DNA from 2 places in the Streptomyces sp. NBC_00654 genome. Region 1 is predicted to be linked to the other one. Evidence: riboswitches for the same ligand, from Rfam matches in the RefSeq annotation. Region 1 holds a riboswitch; the other holds the start of a gene.
What was found. Region 1 has a riboswitch for S-adenosylmethionine ahead of thrC (threonine synthase). Riboswitches for the same ligand answer to the same signal wherever they lie in the genome.

Region 1 (3,401 bases):
GTCGGCGTGCACGTCGGCGTCGATGTCGAGCATCCGTACGCCCGGCTCGGCGACCCCGCGCCGGACCGCCTCGCGGTCGCCGTCGCCCAGGGCCGCGCACACCCACAGCTTGTCGTCGACGGCGCTCAGCCCGGAGACGAGACCGCCCCCGCCCCGCTTCGACGTGAGCGAGCCGTCCTCGCTCAGCGCGTACGACACCGGGCCGCGGTTGGACGCGACGAGAACCTGGGCAGCGTGCTCGGAGACCATGTAGCGGAACCTAGCCCTTCCGGGAAGCCGTCAAACGCGAATCGTCGGGCGGGGCGCCACTGCGGCCACTCGGGTGCGTCACCGTGCCCACTCCCGCGCGCGCCGCTGTGCCCGCCCTCCCCTACGTCACCGTGCCCACTCCCGCGCGCGCCGCTGTGCCCGCCCCCCTACGTCACCGTGTGTCACGCCGCGCGGTGCGAGGCGTACTCCGCGATCTCCCGCATCGGCGGCCGCTCCTCCGTGTCCACCGCATGGGTGTGCGGGACGAAGCCGTTCTCGCCCCGTTCGAACTGGGTGAGCGCGGGCCGCACCAGATGTCCCCGGGAGAGCCGCAGTTGCGCGGTGCGGTAGATCGCCGCCGCCATCCGGCCCAGCGCCTGACCGTCCTGGTGGCGGTGCTTGCGGACGCCGACGTCGACCTGTGCCAGCGCGTCCAGGCCCACGGTGTGCAGCGCGTCCACGAGCAGCCCCAGCTCCACCCCGTAACCGACGGGGAAGGGCAGCCGCTCCAGCAGGGAACGCCGCACCGCGTACTCGCCGCCCAGCGGCTGGACGAATCCGGCCAGCTGCGGCCAGTGCAGATTGAGCAGCGGGCGCGCCACCAGCTCCGTCACCCGTCCCCCCTGACCCGCCGTGTCGCCCAGGGGGCGGTCGTACATCGCCTTGACGAACTGCACGGACGGGTCGGTGAGCAGGGGGCCGACGATGCCGGAGACGAAGTCCGCGGAGAAGTCCTTGAGATCGGCGTCGACGAAGCAGACGATCTCGCCGCTCGTCACGAGGAGTGAGCGCCACAGGACCTCGCCCTTGCCGGGCAGGGCCGGTATTCGGGGGAGGATCGCGTCCCGGTGGACCACCCGGGCGCCGGCGTGGCGGGCGGCCTCGGCGGTGGCGTCCGTGGATCCGGAATCGATCACTACCAGTTCATCGACGAGCCGGACCTTCTCCATCAGCTCGCGCCGGATCGTCGACACGATCGCCCCGACCGTCGCCTCCTCGTTCAGCGCGGGCAGGACGACGCTCACGCTCGCCCGGCGCGGATCCCCGGCGCGAGCGGTGATGAGCCGGTCCAGCGGGCGGTCGGCTGCCGACCAGGAACGCCTGGTCAGCCAGCGTTCCACCTCTTCCAGCACGGTCGATACTCCCTGTGTGTGATCCATCTCGCGGTTCGGACGACTATCTCAACGGTCCGGTGCTTCGGTTACAGTCTTGAACAACGCGGATGACCGTCGCATGTCGGGGTCCGTCCGCCAATAAACGCCTGGATCGAAGATTCCAGTGCCACAGCGCTCATCCAGAGGGACTGAGGGAACGGCCCGTTGAAGTCCCGGCAACCCTCCCGCCGACCGTTGAGGTCTTGGTGGGGAAGGTGCCAATTCCGTCTTGTGGCGAAATGCGCCGCAAGGAAGATGAGGAGAAAGGGACCTCCGCCATCATGGCTGTTCAGGCTGTTGCTACATCCACCGATTCTTCTGTTTCGTCCGTGGATCTCGGTCCCGCCGCAGCACTTTCCTGCCGCGAGTGCGGCGAGCGTTTCGCCCTCGGCCCCCTCTTCGCCTGCGCGTCCTGTTTCGGGCCGCTCGAAGTGGCGTACGACCTGCCGAGCGGTACCCCCGACGAGCTGAAGAAGCGCATCGAGGCCGGGCCGAACAACATCTGGCGCTACGCGCCGCTGCTGCCGGTACCCGCCGACGTCGCGGACAAGCCCAACATCAACCCCGGCTTCACCAAGCTGGTCAAGGCCGACAACCTCGCCCGTGAGCTGGGTGTCACCGGCGGTCTGTACGTCAAGGACGACTCCGGCAACCCGACGCACTCCTTCAAGGACCGCGTCGTGGCCATCGCCGTCGAGGCCGCCCGCGCCTTCGGCTTCACCACCCTGTCCTGCTCCTCCACCGGCAACCTCGCCGGCGCGGTGGGCGCCGCCGCCGCCCGCGCCGGCTTCCGCTCCTGCGTGTTCATCCCGCACGACCTGGAGCAGGGCAAGGTCGTCATGGCCGCGGTGTACGGCGGTGAACTGGTCGGCATCGAGGGCAACTACGACGACGTCAACCGCTTCTGCTCGGAGCTCATCGGCGACCCGCTCGGCGAGGGCTGGGGCTTCGTCAACGTCAACCTGCGGCCGTACTACGGCGAGGGTTCCAAGACGCTGGCGTACGAGATCTGCGAGCAGCTCGGCTGGCGGCTGCCCGACCAGATCGTCATCCCGATCGCGTCCGGCTCGCAGCTGACCAAGATCGACAAGGGCCTCCAGGAGCTGATCAAGCTCGGCCTGGTCGAGGACAAGCCGTACAAGATCTTCGGCGCCCAGGCCGAGGGCTGCTCCCCGGTCTCCACCGCCTTCAAGGCCGGCCACGACGTGGTGCGGCCCCAGAAGCCGAACACGATCGCCAAGTCCCTGGCGATCGGCAACCCGGCCGACGGCCCGTACGTCCTGGACATCGCCCGCCGTACCGGTGGCGCCGTCGAGGACGTCGACGACGAGCAGGTCGTCGACGCGATCAAGCTGCTGGCCCGTACCGAGGGCATCTTCGCCGAGACGGCGGGCGGGGTGACGGTCGGTGTGACGAAGAAGCTGATCGAGGCCGGGCTGCTCGACCCGACGCTGACCACCGTCGTCCTGAACACGGGCGACGGCCTCAAGACGCTGGACGCGGTGGCCGCGACCTCGCAGGCGACCGCGACCATCCGGCCGAGCCTGGACGCGTTCCGCGAAGCCGGCCTCGCCGCCGCCCTCTGACCACCCCGAGACCGAAGGAAGGCACCCCTATGAGCGTCAAGGTCCGTATCCCCACCATCCTCCGCACCTACACGGACGGCCAGGCCGAGGTCGCGGCGGAGGGCACGATCCTCTCCGAGGTCATCGAGTCCCTGGAGGCGAACCACCCGGGTATCGCCGCCCGTGTCCTGGACGACCAGGGCAAGCTGCGCCGCTTCGTGAACGTGTACGTCAACGACGACGACGTGCGCTTCGAGGGCGGCCTGGAGGCGGCCACCCCGGACGGCGCCGGCATCTCGATCATCCCGGCCGTCGCCGGAGGCTGACGACTTCGCCGTGTGACCCCTGTTGCCCCCTCCGCGAGAGAAGCGGAGGGGGCAATTCTGCATGGTTGAGCACGGTACAGTTGGGGAAGCCCCCTCCGCTGCCCGTG
Region 2 (3,401 bases), on a different contig from region 1:
TGCAGTGGCTGGCCGCCCGGGCCGCGGGCAGCGGCCCCGGAGTCGCGTATCTGGCGCATGTGGCGGGGTTCGCCGCCGGGTTCCTCTACGCCTGGGGACGCTGTCGGGGTGGGGCTAGAGTAAAGAGTCCCACCACGGCCACCGAGGGAGAAAGCCAGCCGTGATCACCGCGATCGTGCTCATCAAGACCAGCGTGGACCGGATTCCCGAGATCGCCGAGGCCGTCGCCGCGCTGGACAGCGTCAGCGAGGTCTTCTCCGTCACCGGTACGTACGACCTGATCGCCATGGTCCGGGTGGCCAAGCACGACGATCTCGCCGATGTCATCCCCGGCCGGATCAGCAAGATCCCGGGCGTCGAGGGGACCGACACCCATGTGGCGTTCCGTACGTACTCCCAGCACGACCTGGAGGCGGCCTTCGCCATCGGCCTGGACGCGTAAGCGGCGGGTACGGCTTCGGCCGGGTACGGGGCAGCCGCCCGGTACCCGGCCGAAGCCGTTTCGCGTACCCGTGTCCGCGGGTCAGACCTGCGCCGCACCCCGGTCCGGGACGCAGCGGCCGCCCTCGGTGCGGTACTTCCACTGGGCGCCCTCGCGGACCAGTTCCCCCACCGCCCGTACGAAGCGCTCGATGTGCTCGTCCGGCGTACCGGCACCGAAGCTGACCCGGATGGCGTTCAGCGAGCGCTCGCCCGGCTCGGCTTCCGGAGCGCCGCACTCCCCCGGGTCCTGCGGGTCGCTGCCCAGCAGCGTGCGGACCAGCGGGTGGGCGCAGAACAGACCGTCGCGGACGCCGATGCCGTACTCGGCGGAGAGCGCGGCGGCGAAGTGCGAGCTGTTCCAGCCCTCCACCACGAACGAGATGACGCCGACCCGCGGGGCGTCGTCGCCGAACAGCGAGAGCACCTTGACCTCGGGGACCTCCGCGAGTCCCCCGCGGACCCGGGCGACGAGCCGCTGCTCACGGGCGACCAGGTCGTCGAAGCCGGCCTCGGTCAGCGCCTTGCAGGCGGAGGCGATGGAGTAGACGCCGATGACATTGGGCGAACCGGCCTCGTGACGGGCCGCGGTGGTGTGCCAGTCCACGTCCACGCCGCCGTCGGTGCGCCGGGCGACCTTGCGGGAGGCACCGCCGCCGGCCAGGTAGGGCTCGGCCTCCTGGAGCCAGTCGGCGCGGCCCGCGAGGACACCGGAGCCGAACGGCGCGTACAGCTTGTGTCCGGAGAAGGCGACCCAGTCGACGTCCAGCCCGGCGATGTCCACGGGGTGGTGCGGGGCGAGCTGGGCGGCGTCCAGGACGATCCGGGCACCGTGCGCGTGGGCGGCGGCGGCCAGTTCCTTCACGGGCCACAGCTCACCGGTGACGTTGGAGGCGCCGGTGACGCAGACCAGGGCCGGGCCGTAGGGGTCGCGGTCGGCGAGCGCCCGCTCCAGGGTCTCGACCGCCTGGGCCGGGGTGCGCGGCGCGTTGAGGTAGGTGACCCGGGCGTCGCGCCAGGGCAGCAGGGAGGCGTGGTGCTCGGTCTCGTACACGAACACCTGGCAGTCGGCGGGGAGTACGGCGGCCAGCAGGTTGAGCGAGTCCGTGGTCGAGCGGGTGAAGATCACCTGGTCCTCGGCCCGGCAGCCGAGGAACTCCGCGACGACGGCGCGGCTGTTCTCGAACAGGTCGGTGGAGAGCTGCGAAAGGTATCCGGCGCCGCGGTGGACGCTGCCGTAGTACGGGGCGTACGCGGCGACGTCGTCCCACACCCGCTGGAGCGCCGGGGCACTCGCCGCGTAGTCGAGGGCCGCGTAGGTGACCTCTCCACCCGTGACCAGCGGAACAGTGACGTTCTCCCCCAGAACCGGCAGAGGGGCACAAAGGGAACGATCGGTGGCAGCGGTGGAGACAGACATGGCGAACTCCCGTAACAGGCAGGCGAAATCCATGCGCCGGCGGATACGCGGCAGCGCAGGAGAGGGGGAAAGAGGTGCGCGGAGAAGGGCGTCGAGCCCTATCGCATTCGCTTGCTCACAAGAGGCTCCCTAGGGACCAGGACCCCGGGGGTTGGCATACAACGATGCCGAGGGGCCCGCGCTTGCCGCAGACCTCGCTGCCTACGGCCTGGTCTTCACCCGGGGCACCCCGCCACGGACGGAGGGTTGCCGGACAGCGGGCCGGGGCCGTAGTCGCTGTCACTCATGACCTGCGCAGCATCTTGCCATACGTACCGGCATGCGCAAGGGCGCGGTCCGTCATCCGGACCGCGCCCTCGGCCACACTTTCCGCGTTCAGAGCCTGTCGGGTGGCCTTCGATCGGCGAGTGGACGCGGCATGGTGCGTGCGATTCCAAGGCGCCGGGATGGCCTCGTAGCGGAGCTACCAGGGCATTTCGGCAACGCCGGAAGCGTGCGTGCCAGGGCGTGGCCACCCGATCAGAGGTCACCCGACAGGCTCTCAGGCGTTGCTGGCCGCCACCCAGCGCTCCAGCGCCCGCTTGGCCGCACCGGAGTCGACCGAGGCGGCGGCCTCGGCGGTCTTCGCCGTGATCCGCTCGTTCAGCGTGCCCTCGCCCTGGTCCAGCGCGACCAGGGCCGCGGCCGCGTTGAGCAGCACGGCATCGCGTACGGGCCCCCGCTCACCGTCCAGCAGCCGGCGGGCGACATCGGCGTTGTACGAGGCGTCGGCCCCCCGCAGTGCCTCGACCGGCACCAGTTCCAGGCCCACGTCGCGCGGGTCGAAGGCCTCCTCGCGCACCCGGCCGTCGCGGACCACCCAGACCCGTGAGGTGGCGGTGGTCGTCAGCTCGTCGAGGCCGTCGTCACCGCGGAAGACCAGGGCCGAGTTGCCCCGGTCGGCGAGCACGCCCGCGACGATGGGCGCCATCCGCGCGTCGGCGACACCGACGGCCTGGGACCGCACCCGGGCCGGGTTGGTCAGCGGCCCCAGGATGTTGAAGGTGGTCTGCGCGCCCAGCTCCTTGCGGGCCTTGGCCGCGTACCGCAGGGCGGGGTGGAACTTCACGGCGAAGCAGAAGGTGATGCCCGCCTCCTCCGCCACCGCGACGACCCGCTGCGGGGAGAGGTCGAGGTTGACGCCCAGTTTCTCCAGTACGTCGGAGGAACCGCTGGCCGAGGAGGCGGCACGGTTGCCGTGCTTGACCACCTTGGCACCGGTGCCCGCGATGACGATCGCCGCCATCGTGGAGATGTTGACCGTCTTGGCCAGGTCCCCGCCGGTGCCGACGATGTCGACCGTGCGGCCCGGTACGTGAATGGTGTTGGCGTGCTCGTACATCGCCCGGACGAGTCCGGAGACCTCGTCGACCGTCTCGCCCTTGGCGCGCAGCGCGACCGCGAAGCCGGCGATCTGCGCGTCGGTCGCCTCGCCGCTCATGATGCGGTCCATGGCCCAGGC

Region 2: it holds a riboswitch for S-adenosylmethionine, as region 1 does, so the genes downstream of both, OHA98_RS29665 (aminotransferase class V-fold PLP-dependent enzyme) here and thrC (threonine synthase) in region 1, are expected to answer to the same signal.

Annotation. Positions count from the first base shown of each region.
Region 1 is NZ_JAPEOB010000003.1:974,017-977,417, reverse strand. Features, by position in the region: gene OHA98_RS36810 (trehalose-6-phosphate synthase) at 1-249, opposite strand, end outside; gene OHA98_RS36805 (glucosyl-3-phosphoglycerate synthase) at 432-1,382, opposite strand; SAM riboswitch class I at 1,537-1,665, shown strand; gene thrC (threonine synthase) at 1,685-2,989, shown strand; gene OHA98_RS36795 (MoaD/ThiS family protein) at 3,019-3,294, shown strand.
Region 2 is NZ_JAPEOB010000002.1:2,110,312-2,113,712, forward strand. Features, by position in the region: gene OHA98_RS29655 (rhomboid family intramembrane serine protease) at 1-164, shown strand, start outside; gene OHA98_RS29660 (Lrp/AsnC family transcriptional regulator) at 161-442, shown strand; gene OHA98_RS29665 (aminotransferase class V-fold PLP-dependent enzyme) at 524-1,900, opposite strand; SAM riboswitch class IV at 2,074-2,191, opposite strand; gene trpD (anthranilate phosphoribosyltransferase) at 2,442-3,401, opposite strand, start outside.